2 regions of the Kitasatospora sp. NPDC002227 genome follow, and region 1 is predicted to be linked to the other one. Evidence: predicted binding sites of a transcription regulator. Region 1 holds the regulator's gene; the other holds the start of a gene.

Region 1 (7,434 bases):
CGTGTTCGAGCGGGACTGGGCCTGGGCGGAGCCCGTCCGCTGGAGCGCCCCGGACGCGGACGACCGGATCGCTCCGGTGCACGAGCAGGTGGGGCGGTTGCTGGCACAGGGGCTGACGCAGCGGGCGGTGTCGAGCCGGCTGGGGTTGAGCGAGCGGACGGTGGCGGGGCACATCGCGCGGTTGCGGGAGTTGTACGACGCGGAGACGTTGTTCCAGTTGGGGTGGGTGATGCGGGGTGAGTGAGTTGTTGCCGGACGCGGCCGAGCGCGCGTTCTACTTGGTGGTGCTGGAGCAGGGCGGGCGGGTACTGCTCCGGGATGTGCCGGAGGCGGAGATCCCGGTCGCTCTGCGGTTGGTGGAGATCGGACTGCTGGTGCACCATCGGGCGGACGAGTCGCTGTCGGCGGTGAACCCTAGGACGATCGGGGAGCAGGTCAGCGGCGAACTGCGGTCGGCCGGTATCCGGCTGATGGCCCAGGCCGAGGAGGCACCCGCCGTGCTGGAGGAACTGGTCCGTGGCTACGACAGAGTGGCCCGCCGCAGCCAGCAATCCGGCGCGGTCCACCACGTCGGCGGCTCCGAGGCGATCAGGCACCGGCTGATCCAGTTGGAGACGGAGCTCCGTCACGAGGTGATGACGGTACAGCCGGGCTCGGGAACGCCCTCGGGGCACCTGAAGCAGACCATGGACCGCATCCGCGGCTTCCTGCAGCAGGGCGGCAGTGGTCGCACGATCTACCAGCCTGCGGTCAAGGCGGATTTCGCCACGATCGAGTACGCGACGGCGATCAGTGAACTCGGCTACCAGATCAGGGTGTTGGGTGAGCAGTTCACCCGGATGCTGATCTTCGACCGCCGGGTTGCGGTTATTTCTGCTGCGGCGGACAACAGCAGCGCGGCCTTCGTGGAGGATCCGGCAGTGGTGGCTTTCCTGGTGGGCACATTCGAGCGGGACTGGGCACGCGCGGAGCCGGTCCGCTGGGGTGCGTTGTCGGAGCCCGGGGAGGGGGCGCCGGTGCACGAGCAGGTGGGCCGGCTGCTGGCGCAGGGGCTGACCCAGCGCGCGGTGGCGAGCCGGCTGGGGCTGAGCGAGCGGACGGTGGCGGGGCACATCGCGCGGCTGCGGGAGCTCTACGACGCCAACACGCTCTACCAGCTCGGGTGGCTTATGAGGGGTCAGCGCGGCCAAGAGCCGCGCTGACCCCTGGGGGAACCGTTCGCCCCGCCGGGGGTACGGGGCGAACGGAAGTGTGGGAGGCGGCGGTCAGCCGGTGGCGACGCCGGGGGTCCAGTAGCCGAAGCTGCTCTCCTGGCGGGGCAGCGGGAACTGCTCGCCGGGAGCGGTCCAGAAGCCCTCGCGGAGGGAGAGGGCCATGCCGGCCCAGTCGAGGGCGGTCTCGACGGTGTGGTGCAGGGCCTCCTGCGACCAGGTGTCGTCGAAGACCAGCGGCAGGACGGGGGCGACCTGCTCGATGGTGGCGATCAGCGGGTTGTGGGTGATCGCCTCGTCCACCAGCAGGACGATCGGCTTGCGCAGCGCCGAGGCCCAGCCGAGCTCCAGGCTGACGCCGGCCGAGAGCGGGGCACCGACGTACGCGAAGACGAGATCGGCGCTCTGCAGGGCGCGGAAGTCCGAGGGCACCCGCGGCTCCGGCGCCTTGCCCGCCACCGACCAGGCGTCGCTGTGGTGCGCGCTGTAGACGGCGGCGCCGCTGCGCAGCAGCGTCGAGCGCAGGGTGGTCAGCCGAGTCCGGCTGGCCAGCGTCACCACGCTGTCGGCCGGGCCGGTCAGCCGCATGAGCGGTGCGGCCAGGAACACCCGAGCGCGCCGACCCTCGGGGGCCTGGGTGGCGCGGTCGCGCAGATAGGGCTCACTCATGTCGACTCCGGGGGAGGAAGGGCGGGGGCGCTGACAGCTGGAGCCGACGGAGCGGTAGGGAGATTCGCCCAGTTGGCGCGGTGCCGTGCCGGTTCGGTGGTGATCCTCGGGACGAGCTGTCGCAGGACTGACAGAGACCGCGTCAGCACCAGGGAGATGGCGGACTGCTCCTGGTGAGACGTGCTGATCGTCCAACGGCTGGAGCCGGTACGTCCACTGACACATGGTGGCATCTGGCTGCCTGGCAGCGAGATGACGCACCTAGCAGAAAGCGGGCGCAGTGACAGTAGCCCTCACAGTGAGGCATGATCTGAGCTAATGTTCGAGGCTTCATTTTTCGTGAGGCATAACCCCGAGGAAGGATTTGGTCGCAATGTCTCGCATGCGCCGCTTTGTTCGCTTCGTCGCCGTGCCGCTGGCCCTGGGTGCGGCGGTGTTGGCCGGCAGCAATCTGGCACAAGCCGCAGACAGCGCCTGGACGAAGGCCACGAAGGTCGTCTCGGCCGACCAGTCAACGGCCAAGGGGCTGCCCACGACGGTGTCTCCGCTGGACTCGGCCTGGACCTGAGTCCTACGGTCCTGCTGTTCCCACCCGGGCGAACGGGGCGTCCGGGCGATGACAGGTCACCCGAAGGCTTCGGTGGACTCGATGGCCTCGGGGTTGGTGCGGGCCAGGACGTAGCCGAGTTGGAAGAGCGACTCGACGTGGTACTCCTCGCGCATCTCGGCGATATGGCGGGCCAGGGTGCGTTCGCTGATCCCCAGGCGCCGGGCGATAACGCGGTGGTTGATCCCCTTCAACAGGAGATCGATGATCGTCTGGCGAAGCCGGGAAACGACTTGAGGTGGAACTGTCCGTGTTCCGTCAAAATCTAGTCCTCGGCTCCAGTTCCGCTCGAATACCTCCTCGACGACGTAGCTGATGACGGCTTGGTCATGAATGAACGCGGCCAAGTTGAGATCTTCGGCCACCGGAATCACGGCGGTTCGGCGATCGATGACGATAAGCCGCGTGTAGGGCTCGTCGAGCGTCCGGACTTGACCACCGTGCTCGGCTATCGAGGCAACATAGTCCCGCGTCGCCGGGTGGTACCGCGTGCTCGGGTGGTAGATCGTCCGGATGTCCGCCCCGCGGCGCAGCATTTCGAGGTCCCGGTCGATCACGCCGGCCAGTGCCTCCGGCGGCCGCGGCCCGCCCGGTTGGGCAGCGAGCATCTCTTCTCTGCAGCTGCTGACCAGCTGGCCCAACCGTTGGTTGATCAGGACTTTGCCACGGACATACTCGATCGTTCCGCCGGTCTGCTCGGGTACGCGGAATGATTCGGCCAGTTCCTGGAGTTCGGTGGGCAGGGACACAGCCCGGTTGAGCAGGTCCAGAGCCTTCCGCTGCCAGGCGGTGCTGAGGCGGACGGACAGTTGCCCGGGGTCGACGGCGACCAGGACTTCCGGGTTGTCGGTGTCCGGGACGAGCAGGCCGATGTCCGTCAGTTCGTGCAGGCAGCCGCGCACGGCCCCATCGGCATCGGCCGGATGGAGTCGGCCATGGGACCGTATGACCGATCGGTAGAGCTCCCGGGCCTCGGCGGAGAGCACTCCCAAGCCGCCTGAAGTGAGCCCTGGCTCGTCCGTCTCAGTCATTTGGGCTCCTTGCCGTCGGCTGCATGGATGGACGGGTGGCGTGCGCCCAACGGGGATCATATGGGGCTGTGCCCATGGACGACCGGGAGTACCGAATTTGCCGCCGTCATCATGACTCGGTCGCACTCTCTCACCACGACTGAGCCGCCGACACCCCCTGACCGAAGGGTATCGGCGGCTCCCGGCGTGCGGTCGGGCGGTGGTCAGCGCTTGGGGCGCCAGACGACCAGGGCGCTGGACTGCTGGACCTGCTGGTAGGGGACGAGGTCGCGGCGGTAGGAGGCGTGGACGGCGGCCTCGCGCTGCTGGAGGGCGGTGGCGGCGCCGTCGAGGGAGGCGGCTAGTTCGGTGATCCGGGACTGGAGTGCGGCGACCTGGTTCTCGAGCTCGATGATCCGCTTGATGCCGGCCAGGTTGATGCCCTCGTCCTGGGAGAGGCGCTGGACCTCGCGCAGCTGCTGGATGTCCCGGGCGGAGTAGCGGCGGCCGCGGCCGGCCGTGCGGTCGGGGCAGACCAGGCCGAGGCGGTCGTACTGGCGCAGGGTCTGGGGGTGCAGGCCGGAGAGCTCGGCGGCCACCGAGATGACGTAGACGGGTGTCTCTTCGGTGAGCTGGTAGGAGACCCGGGGGGCCGAGGAACGGCGGGTGCCGCCGGGCAGGCCCTCGCCGAGACCGGGGCCGATGGGGTCCTGGTTCATCTGCATCTGGTCACGCTCCCTCCGCCGCCCGGAAGAGGTCGGCTCGTGGGTCGTCCGAGGCGGTGGCCTCGCGGTACTGCTCCAGGGCCGTCAGGGCGTCGCCCTCGACGCTCTTCGGGACCGCGACCTCCACGGTGACCAGCAGGTCGCCGCGGGTGCCGTCCTTGCGGGTGGCGCCCTTGCCCCGGGCGCGGAGGGTGAGTCCGTTGGCGCTGCCCGCCGGGAGGCGGAGCTTGACCGACGGGCCGGCCAGGGTGGGCACCTCGATGGTGCCGCCAAGTGCCGCTTCGGGGAAGGACACCGGCACGGTCACGGTCAGGTTGTCGCCCTTGCGGCCGAAGACCGGGTGCGGGTCGACGTGCACGGTGACGTAGAGGTCGCCGGGCTGGCCGCCGCGCTCGCCCTGGGCGCCCTTGCCCTTGAGCCGGATGCGCTGGTCGGCCTGGACCCCGGCCGGGATGCGGACCTGCATGGTGCGCGCCGAGGAGGCCCGGCCGCTGCCGTGGCAGACGGCGCAGGGGTCGTCGACGAGCATGCCGCGGCCGCGGCAGTCCCGGCAGGGCTCGGAGAGCGCGAAGGCGCCCTGGCCCCGGCTCACGGTGCCCGCGCCGACGCACGTGGGGCAGACCCGGGGCGTGGTGCCGGCCTTGGCGCCGGTGCCGGAGCAGACCTTGCAGGGCGCCTGACTGGTCATCCGCAGCGGCACGGTGGCGCCGTCCACGGCCTCCTCGAAGGAGAGCGTCACCTCGGTCTCGACGTCCGCGCCGCGGCGCGGCTGGGCCGCCCGGCCGCCGCGGTTGAACAGGCCGCCGAAGACGTCGCCGATGCCGCCGCCCTGGTTGGCGGAGCCGGAGAAGAGGTCGCCGAAGTCGAAGGAGGCGCCGCCGCCGGGCCCGCCGGAGCGGAAGCCGCCGGAGCCGAACAGGCTGCGGGCCTCGTCGTACTCCTTGCGGCGCTTGTCGTCCGAGAGCACGTCGTACGCCTCGGAGATGTCCTTGAAGCGGTCCTCCGCCTTGGCGTCGCCCTTGTTGGCGTCCGGGTGGAACTCCCGGGCCAGCTTCCGGTACGTCTTCTTGATCTCGGCGGTGGTGGCGTCCTTGGGCACACCGAGGACCTTGTAGTAGTCCTTCTCCACGTAGTCCTTGGCGCTCATGCCTGCCACAACCTCCGAAAGTGTTTCACGGTACGCCGCTGCGGAGCCGTTCGTCGTACCTGACGACGTACGACTCCGCAGCGCACAGATTGTCAGCTTTCGGCGGAGCCGTCAGCCTTCTCGCCCGAGGGCTTGGCGGGCTTCTCCGCGTCCGAGGACGCGGCACCCGGCTGGGGCTCGGCCACGGCGACCATCGCCGGGCGGATGACCCGCTCGCCGATCCGGTAGCCCGGCTGGAGGATCTGGACACAGGTGTCCTCGGTGACGTCCGAGGAGTAGCTGTGCATCAGTGCCTCGTGCAGAGTCGGGTCGAAGGGCTCGCCCTCCTTGCCGAACTGCTGCAGGCCCAGCTTGGCGACGACCGTCTCGAGGTTGTCCGAGACGGACTTGAAGCCGCCCGTGACCTCGCCGTGCTCGCGGGCCCGGCCGATGTCGTCCAGCACCGGGATCAGGGCCTCCAGGATGTTGGAGACCGCGATCTCACGGACCGTGAGCCGGTCGCGCTCGACCCGCTTGCGGTAGTTCTGGTACTCGGCCTGGAGCCGCTGCAGGTCGGCCGTACGCTCGGTGACCTCGCGCTGCGCTGCGGCGAGCTCCTCCGCGGCGCCGCCCGAGACCGCCTCCTCGGCGGCCTTCAGGACGGCCTCCTCGGCGGAGTCGTCGCCGGGCTTGTCGCCCTGCGGCTTCTCCGTCATGCCTTGTCACCCTTCGGCTTCTCGTCGTCCACGATCTCGGCGTCGACGACGTCGTCCTCGGCCTTGGCCGAGGCCTCGTCACCGGCCGGGGCGGCGGCGTCGGCGTTGGCGTACAGGGCGGCGCCGAGCTTCTGGGCGGTGGTGGAGACCTTCTCGGTCGCCTCGCGGATGGCCGCGATGTCCTCGCCCTTCAGGGCCTCCTTGAGCTCGGTGATCGACGTCTCGACCTCGGTCTTGACGTCGGCCGGGAGCTTGTCGGCGTTGTCGGCGATGAACTTCTCGGTCGAGTAGACGAGCTGCTCGCCCTGGTTGCGGGTCTCCACGGCCTCGCGGCGCTTGTGGTCCTCCTCCGCGTACTGCTCGGCCTCGCGCATCATGCGCTCGATGTCGTCCTTCGGCAGCGCGGAGCCACCGGTGACGGTCATCCGCTGCTCCTTGCCGGTGCCGAGGTCCTTCGCGCCGACGTGCATGATGCCGTTGGCGTCGATGTCGAAGGTGACCTCGATCTGGGGCAGGCCGCGGGGGGCCGGCGGCAGGCCGGTCAGCTCGAACATGCCGAGCTTCTTGTTGTACGCCGCGATCTCGCGCTCGCCCTGGTAGACCTGGATCTGCACGGAGGGCTGGTTGTCCTCGGCGGTGGTGAAGATCTCGGAGCGCTTGGTCGGGATCGTGGTGTTGCGCTCGATGAGCTTCGTCATGATGCCGCCCTTGGTCTCGATGCCGAGGGACAGCGGGGTGACGTCGAGCAGCAGGACGTCCTTGACCTCACCCTTGAGGACACCGGCCTGCAGGGCGGCGCCGATGGCGACGACCTCGTCCGGGTTGACGCCCTTGTTGGCGTCCTTGCCGCCGGTCAGCTCCTTGACGAGCTCGGCGACGGCGGGCATCCGGGTGGAGCCACCGACCAGGACGACGTGGTCGATCTCCGAGAGGGAGATGCCGGCGTCCTTGATCACGTTGTGGAACGGGACCTTGCAGCGCTCGAGCAGGTCGGAGGTGAGCTGCTGGAACTGGGCGCGGGTGAGCTTCTCGTCCAGGTGCAGCGGGCCCTCGGCCGAGGCCGTGATGTAGGGCAGGTTGATCGAGGTCTCCGAGGAGGAGGACAGCTCGATCTTGGCCTTCTCGGCCGCCTCGCGCAGACGCTGGAGCGCCATCTTGTCCTTGGACAGGTCGACGCCGTGGCCGGCCTGGAAGACCTTCACCAGGTGGTCGACGACCTTCTGGTCCCAGTCGTCACCACCGAGGTGGTTGTCACCGTTGGTCGCCTTGACCTCGACGACGCCGTCGCCGATCTCCAGCAGGGAGACGTCGAAGGTGCCACCACCGAGGTCGAAGACCAGGATGGTCTGGTCATCCTTGTCCAGGCCGTA
Region 2 (7,434 bases), on a different contig from region 1:
GCGCCGCCCGCCGTCGCACCGTCCACCGTCACACCGCGCAGCACGCCGTCCAGGAAGTCGCGCACCTCGAAGGGGCGGGCGTCCAGCGGCACCACGCCGCCGTCCAGCTTGGACAGGTCGAGCAGGTGGGTGACCAGCCGCCCGAGCCGCTCGGTCTGCTCCAGCGCGGCGCCCAGCGTCTTCGGATTGGGCTGGACCACGCCGTCCACCACGTTCTCCAACACGGCGCGCAGCGCCGCGATCGGTGTGCGCAGCTCGTGCGAGACGTTGGCCACCAGCTCGCGGCGGTGGCGGTCGGAGGCCTCCAGGTCTCCCGCCATCCGGTTGAAGGCCTCGGCCAGCTCGCCGATCTCGTCCCGCGAGGAGACCTCGACCCGGCGGCTGTAGTCGCCGCCGGTCATCGCGCGCGAGGCGGCCGTCATCTCGCGCAGCGGGGCGGTCAGCCCGTGCGCGAGGAACTGCATGAAGAGCAGCGAGGCGATCATCGAGAAGATCATGATGATCCGGATCTGGGTCTCGGACCTGGTCGCCACCACGGCCATGCCGGTGGCCAGGAAGACCGAGACGATCACCAGCAGGGCCAGCTTGCCCTTGATCGAGCGGAACGGGTCGAGCGGTCTGATGTCCGCCCAGACACGCCGGGCGGCGCGTGCGGCCAGCCCTCGGCGCGGGCCCTCGCCCGTGTCGTCCCCGTCGCGTTGCTGTGGAAAAGTCATGTCGCCTCTGAAGTCATCCCCCGCGAACGCTCCGGTGCTCCGGCTGTGACGCCTGGGACGTGGGCCCCCCGGTGGCCCGAACGCCCGGTGTCACTCACTGCGAGAGGGGTGCCTCCAGGGCGTACCCGACTCCGTGCACCGTACGGATCCAGCTCGCGCCGATCTTCCGCCGCAGCGCCTTCACGTGGCTGTCGACCGTGCGGGTGCCCGAGGCATCCGTCCAGTCCCAGACCTCGGCCAGCAGCTGCTCACGGGTGAGCACCGCGCGCGGCTGGGCGGCCAGGCAGGCCAGCAGGTCGAACTCGGTCGGCGTCAGGTGGACGTCGCCCGAGCCGAGCCGGACCCGGCGCTGGACGTGGTCGATCTCCAGATCGCCGAAGCGCAGGCTGCCGAGCGCGGGCGTACGGGCCGCCTGCTGGGCGCGCTCGACGCGGCGCAGCAGCACGTTGACCCGGGCCGCCAGCTCGCGCATGGAGAACGGCTTGGTCATGTAGTCGTCCGCGCCGACGCCGAGGCCGACCAGCAGGTCCGTCTCGTCGTCGCGCGCGGTCAGCATCAGCACCGGCACCGGCCGCTGCGCCTGGATCCGGCGGCACACCTCGAGGCCGTCGAAGCCGGGCAGCATCACGTCGAGCACGACGAGATCCGGCTGCCAGGTGTGGAAGCCGTCCACGGCACCGGGCCCGTCATGGGCCACGGCGACCTTGAAGCCTTCCGCGCCCAGCCGGGCGGCGATCGACTCGGCGATCGTGGGCTCGTCCTCGACGACGAGTACGCGTCGCTGCGTACTCACCGCACCGCTGCCGCTGTCCTGTTGAATTTCTGTCACGGTCACGCCACCGCCCCCAGGGCTACGGGCCGACTGCCTGTGGGGACAGCGGGCTCCGCTCGTAGTCGTCTTGTTCCGTCGTGGGCTGTGCCCCGCCAGCGAGCGTACGGACACCTCGCGTGTCCCGGCAGGTCAACCGGACATTTCCGGTCCGCGCAACTGGTGCCGACCCAGGTCAGGACGGGGCACGGGGCGATACCTTACCCGGCAAAAATATCGCCCGTAACGGTGCGTATGCCGCTGGAGGGGTGGCAGACTCCTGGGCTGCGGGGCTACTGGTCCGTAAACAGAGGGCGGCTTCGGGTCGGGCGGTGCGGCAGTTCTGCCGATCTTCACAGCTCGTCCTCAGCCGACTCTCAGAAGTGCCACGTAACGTGGGCACGACAAGTTGCCAGTGGCGGCGTTTCGGGGGGCCGGAACGGCTGGAGTGGAGGCGACATGTCGGATGTGCGGGACGACTTCACACTGCCCCGTGAGCCGGTGCCCCTCGCCGTCACCGTGGTGCCGTACGGCGGCCTCCGGTACGGCCTCCGGTACGGGGTGCTCGGGCGGGTGCTCGGCCTGATCCCCACGCCGCGGCGCAACCGCTTCGCGCTCGGCTACCTCGCAGTACTGCTCGGCACCACCCTCTTCTCCCGGCTCGCCGACCCCGATCTCGTGCACCGGCTGCAGGAGATCTCCAGCACCGACGGGCACAACCTGATCCACCGGCCGCTGGTCGCCCTCTTCTTCAGTGGCTGGTGGGTGGCCGGTCCGGCCTGGCTCCCCTATTTCTGGGGCTTCGCCCTCACCGTCGCGCCGCTCGAGCGCCGGGTCGGCCCCTGGCGGGCGGCCGGCGTCTTCGCCGCCGGGCACGTGGTCGGCACGCTCATCTCGCAGGCCGTGGTGGCCGTCGCGGTGGCCACCGGGAGCATCGGCGCGGACGCGCTCGACTCGCTGGACATCGGGGTCAGCTACGGCGTGCTCGCCAGCATCGGCGCGCTGGCCGGCCTGCTGAAGCCGCCCGGGCGGGTGCTCGCGCTCGCCGGCGCGGGGGCGATGATTCTGCACCAGATCGTGACCGGCGCGGACCTTGTCACCGATGTCGGCCATCCGGTCGCCCTGCTCGTCGGCATCGCCACCTGGCGGCGGCTCCGCCGCGGCCCCGGCGCACCCTTCCGCCTCCGGCGGCTCGCCCTCGCCGGGGCGTAAGCAAGAACAGGGGGCGCGAGGAACTGCACTGCCAGCCATGTGCGGCCTGCGGCCTACCGCTTCGCGCAGTTCCCCGCGCCCCTTGATAGTGCAACTGGTCCGCCGTGCGCCGATGCAGCGAGCTCCTTGGCTGGCCGCGCCGTTCCCCGCGCCCCTGGTGGTTGGCCTTTCGCTCAGAGTGAACAGTTCTCCGGGAACAATCGGCCCTCGCCAATCCTTAGTCAGGTCAACTCAACTTCGCTGACTGGGGAGAGATCATGGCTTCGACGTCCACTCCGCTCACTCTGCCCGTGCTGCCGCTCGACGACGAGGTCGTGCTCCCCGGCATGGTGGTGCCGCTGGACCTGAAGGACGCCGAGGTACGGGCCGCGGTGGAGGCCGCCCGGGCCGCCGCGCAGGGCGGGAAGCCGCAGGTGCTGCTGGTGCCCCGGCTGGACGGCTCGTACGCGTCGGTCGGCACCCTGGCGACCGTCGAGCAGGTCGGCCGCCTCGCCGACGGCGACCCCGCCGCGCTGGTGCGGGCCGTGCGAAGGGTGCGGATCGGCACCGGCACCACCGGGCCGGGCGCCGCGCTGTGGGTGGAGACCAGTGCGTTCCGCGAGTCCGACGCCGGGCTGCCGGTGGCCGGGCGGGCGGCCGAGCTGGTCCGGGAGTACAAGGCGCTCTCCACCCAGTGGCTGCGCAAGCGCGGTGCCTGGCAGATCGTGGACCGGGTCGCCCAGATCGAGGGCGTCGGCGAGCTCGCCGACAACATCGGGTACGCGCCCTTCGCCACCGCCGAGCAGAAGCTCAAGGTGCTGCTCGAGGCCGACCAGGTGGCCCGCCTGGAGTACGCGCTGGGCCTGCTGCGCGACCACCTCGCCGAGGAGGAGGTCAACGACACCATCCGCAAGGACGTGGAGGAGGGTGTCGCCAAGCAGCAGAAGGAGTTCCTGCTCCGCCGCCAGCTGGAGGCCGTCCGCAAGGAGCTGGCCGAGCTGAACGGCGAGGCCGTCGACGAGGAGGGCGACTACCGCGCCCGGGTCGAGGCCGCCGACCTGCCCGAGAAGGTGCGCGAGGCCGCGCTCAAGGAGGTCGACAAGCTGGAGCGCTCCTCCGACCAGTCGCCCGAGGGCTCCTGGATCCGGACCTGGCTGGACACCGTCCTCGAGCTGCCGTGGAACAACCGCAGCGAGGACGCGTACGACATCGAGGGCGCCCGCGCGGTGCTGGACGCCGACCACGCGGGTCTTGGTGACGTGAAGGACCGGATCGTGGAGTACCTGGCCGTGCGAAAGCGCCGGGCCGAGCAGGGGCTCGGGCTGGTCGGCGGCCGCCGTGGCGGTGCGGTGCTGGCGCTGGTCGGGCCGCCCGGGGTGGGCAAGACCTCGCTGGGCGAGTCCGTCGCCCGGGCGATGGGCCGGGACTTCGTCCGGGTCGCGCTCGGCGGCGTGCGGGACGAGGCCGAGATCCGGGGCCACCGGCGCACCTACGTCGGCGCGCTGCCCGGGCGGATCGTGCGGGCGATCAAGGAGGCCGGTTCGATGAACCCGGTCGTGCTCCTGGACGAGATCGACAAGGTCGGCTCCGACTACCGGGGCGACCCGGCGGCGGCCCTGCTCGAGGTGCTCGACCCGGCGCAGAACCACACCTTCCGCGACCACTACCTGGAGGTCGAGCTCGACCTCTCCGACGTGGTCTTCCTGGCCACCGCCAACGTGCTCGAGGCCATCCCCGAGCCGCTGCTCGACCGGATGGAGCTGGTGCGGCTCGACGGCTACACCGAGGACGAGAAGGTCGTCATCGCGCGGGACCACCTGCTGCCCCGGCAGTTGGAGCGGGCCGGGCTGGACCCGGCCGAGGTCACCGTCGAGGAGGGCGCGCTGCGGCTGCTCGCCGGGGAGTACACCCGCGAGGCGGGTGTGCGGAACCTGGAGCGCTCGGTGGCCCGCATCCTGCGGAAGATCGCCGCGCAGAGCGAGCTGGGCACGCTGGAGCTGCCCACCACGATCGGCGCGGCGGACCTGCGCGGCCTGATCGGGCGCCCGCACCACACGCCCGAGTCCGCCCAGGAGCCGGCCGAGCGGCGCACCGCCGTCCCCGGCGTGGCCACCGGCCTGGCCGTCACCGGCGCGGGCGGCGACGTCCTCTACATCGAGGCCTCGCTCGCCGACGCCGAGACCGGCGGCACCGGGCTGACCCTGACCGGGCAGCTGGGTGACGTGATGAAGGAGTCCGCGCACATCGCGCTCTCCTACCTGCGCTCGCGCGGCGCGGAGCTGGAGCTGCCGGTCACCGGCCTGCGGGAGCGGGGCATCCACCTGCACGTGCCCGCCGGCGCCGTCCCCAAGGACGGCCCGAGCGCCGGGATCACCATGACCACGGCGCTGGCCTCGCTGCTCTCCGGCCGCCGGGTGCGCCCCGAGGTGGCGATGACCGGTGAGGTCTCGCTGACCGGGCGGGTGCTGCCGATCGGCGGCGTCAAGCAGAAGCTGCTCGCCGCCGACCGGGCCGGGCTCAGCACGGTGATCATCCCCAAGCGCAACGAGGCCGATCTGGACGACGTCCCGGCCGAGGTGCTCGCGCGGCTGACGGTGCACCCGGTCGCGGACGTCCGGGAGGTGCTCGCGCTGGCCCTGGAGCCGGCGGAGGTCCTCGTCGCGGCCTAGTGCATCCACCTCAGGTTGCACTGTCAGGGGCGCGGGGACTGCGCGAGTGCGGAAGGAACCGGCCTGCGGCCTCCCGCTTCGCGCAGTTCCCCGCGCCCCTGGATAGTGCGACTGGCCCGCTGCGGAAGCTGGCAGCGCCGTCTCTTCCGTCCTCGCGCAGTTCCCCGCGCCCCCGGTGGTGCTCGAGCCATGAGACGGGGGTTGTCTGACCAACCGTCAGGCCGTCACCGTGAGCGCCATGGCCCTGTACGCACACCTGACCCGTCGGCTCGACGTCGACCTGGCCCGGGTGTGCTCGGCCATCTGTCGTCCCGCTGCGTGAACACGAGTCCGCTCACCCTTCACCCACGCAGAACGGGACACCCCTGTCATGCTCCGCTCCCTCGCCGCCGCCGCGCTCCTCGGCCTGACGCCGCTGCCCCCGCTACGCCGAGATCGTCCCGGAGACCGGGCGGGTGACCAGGACGAAGTACCTCGGCGCCGGGTTCGTGTTCGACGCGCTCCAGCTGGCCGGCTCGATCGCGCCCGGCGGTGTGGTGCTGCAGGGCACCACGACCGGAGTGCTGCGGATCACGGGCGGGTGAGCGCGCGGGCCGCGTCCCGTGCGAGACTGCCGAGGTGCCGTCACCTACTCAGCGGGCTCTGGCCCGGGTGCCCGACCGGCTGCGCCCCTTGCTGGTGCAGCATCGCAAGCTGGTGAAGTTCCTGATGGTGGGTGGTTTCTGCTTCCTGCTGACCATGGCCGTCAACTTCGGGCTCAAGCTCACCGTGCTGCAGGCCAAGCCGGTGGTCTCGCTGACCATCGCCACCACCCTGGCGACCGTGGTCAGCTACGTGCTGAACCGGCAGTGGTCCTTCCGGACCAACGGCCGGCAGCGGGAGGCGATCCTGTTCTTCGTGGTCAGCGCGCTCGCGGTGCTGGTCAACGACGCGCCGCTGATCGTCTCCCGGTACGTCTTCGACCTGCGCGAGCCCGATGTCAGCCACCTCGGGCAGGAGGTCGCGGACTTCCTCAGCGGGATGATCGTCGGCACCCTGCTGGCGATGGTGTTCCGGTACTGGGCGATGAAGCGCTGGGTCTTCGTGGCGGGCACGCGACCGGCCCCGGCCGGAGAGCCGGAGCCGGAGCGGGTCTGAGGCGTCAGACCGAGGGGGCCGGCCGGCCCAGGCTCGGGCGGCGGACCACCGCGATCAGCGTGACCAGGATGCCGACCAGAGCCCAGACGAAGAGCACCAGCAGCGGCACCCCGATGTTCGTACCGCCGAAGTAGGCGATCGAGCGGGCCACGTCGGTGCCCGCGCCGTTCGGGATCCAGGCGCCGATCGCGCGCCAGAAGGCCGGCATCAGCGGCGGCGGGTAGACGCCGCCCGCGCTCGGGTTGCCGAGCACCACGAAGACCAGCACCGCCAGGCCGATGCCGACGATGTCGAAGAGCGACTGCAGGGCCATCGTGATGGTGCCGACCGAGAAGACCACCAGGGTGCCCAGGCCGATCAGGCCCCAGAGGGAGCCGGGCAGGGCGTTCAGCACCGGCCCGATGATCACCGCGCCGCCGATGCCGGCCGCGAAGGAGTACACCGCCAGGACGCCGAGCCGGATCAGCGCCCGGTTGGTGTTGGCCGGCCGGGCTCCGGCGCTGATGCCGAGGATCGAGGCGACCAGGTACCCGCCGACGCACCAGCCGATCACCAGGTAGAAGGAGGAGAGGCCGCCGGAGTCGCCGGCGGCCAGCGGCACGACGTTCGCCACCTTCACCGTCCGGCCCTGGGCCTGCTCGAGCGCGGTCACGATCGTCGTGGCCGCCCGGGAGGCGGCCGGGCCGCGCGCGTCGGCGACCAGCAGGGTGTCCTCGGTGCCGGCCGGGTCGAAGACCAGCGCGGCGTAGAGCTTCTGGTCTTTGATCCGGGCGGTGGCGGCCTCGGCGTCCGGCGCGGTTTCGGCCTTCACCGCGTCGTTCGGCACCTGGTCCAGCGCGCCCACCAGCTTCGGCGCGACCTGCGGCGGCGCGACCACGGCGATGGAGAGCTCGTGCGGCTCGGGGTGGTGCAG

The links. Region 1 encodes HspR, which represses chaperone genes until heat shock. Its sites were predicted from a motif close to TTGAGNNNNNNNNNCTCAA; they were not measured.
Region 2: lon (endopeptidase La) is a predicted target of HspR. The motif match lies at 2,953-2,971, and genes of this name have one in related genera.

Annotation. Positions count from the first base shown of each region.
Region 1 covers NZ_JBEOWY010000011.1:43,559-50,992, forward strand. Annotated here, with positions in the region: gene ABT095_RS12505 (LuxR family transcriptional regulator) at 1-244, shown strand, start outside; gene ABT095_RS12510 (LuxR C-terminal-related transcriptional regulator) at 237-1,202, shown strand; gene ABT095_RS12515 (hypothetical protein) at 1,266-1,880, opposite strand; gene ABT095_RS12520 (hypothetical protein) at 2,254-2,448, shown strand; gene ABT095_RS12525 (helix-turn-helix domain-containing protein) at 2,505-3,518, opposite strand; gene ABT095_RS12530 (heat shock protein transcriptional repressor HspR) at 3,722-4,222, opposite strand; gene dnaJ (molecular chaperone DnaJ) at 4,227-5,369, opposite strand; gene grpE (nucleotide exchange factor GrpE) at 5,462-6,064, opposite strand; gene dnaK (molecular chaperone DnaK) at 6,061-7,434, opposite strand, start outside.
Region 2 covers NZ_JBEOWY010000010.1:193,297-200,730, reverse strand. Annotated here, with positions in the region: gene ABT095_RS12290 (HAMP domain-containing sensor histidine kinase) at 1-716, opposite strand, end outside; gene ABT095_RS12285 (response regulator transcription factor) at 811-1,545, opposite strand; gene ABT095_RS12280 (rhomboid-like protein) at 1,984-2,736, shown strand; gene lon (endopeptidase La) at 2,994-5,384, shown strand; gene ABT095_RS12270 (hypothetical protein) at 5,840-5,968, shown strand; gene ABT095_RS12265 (GtrA family protein) at 6,003-6,521, shown strand; gene ABT095_RS12260 (DUF3533 domain-containing protein) at 6,526-7,434, opposite strand, start outside.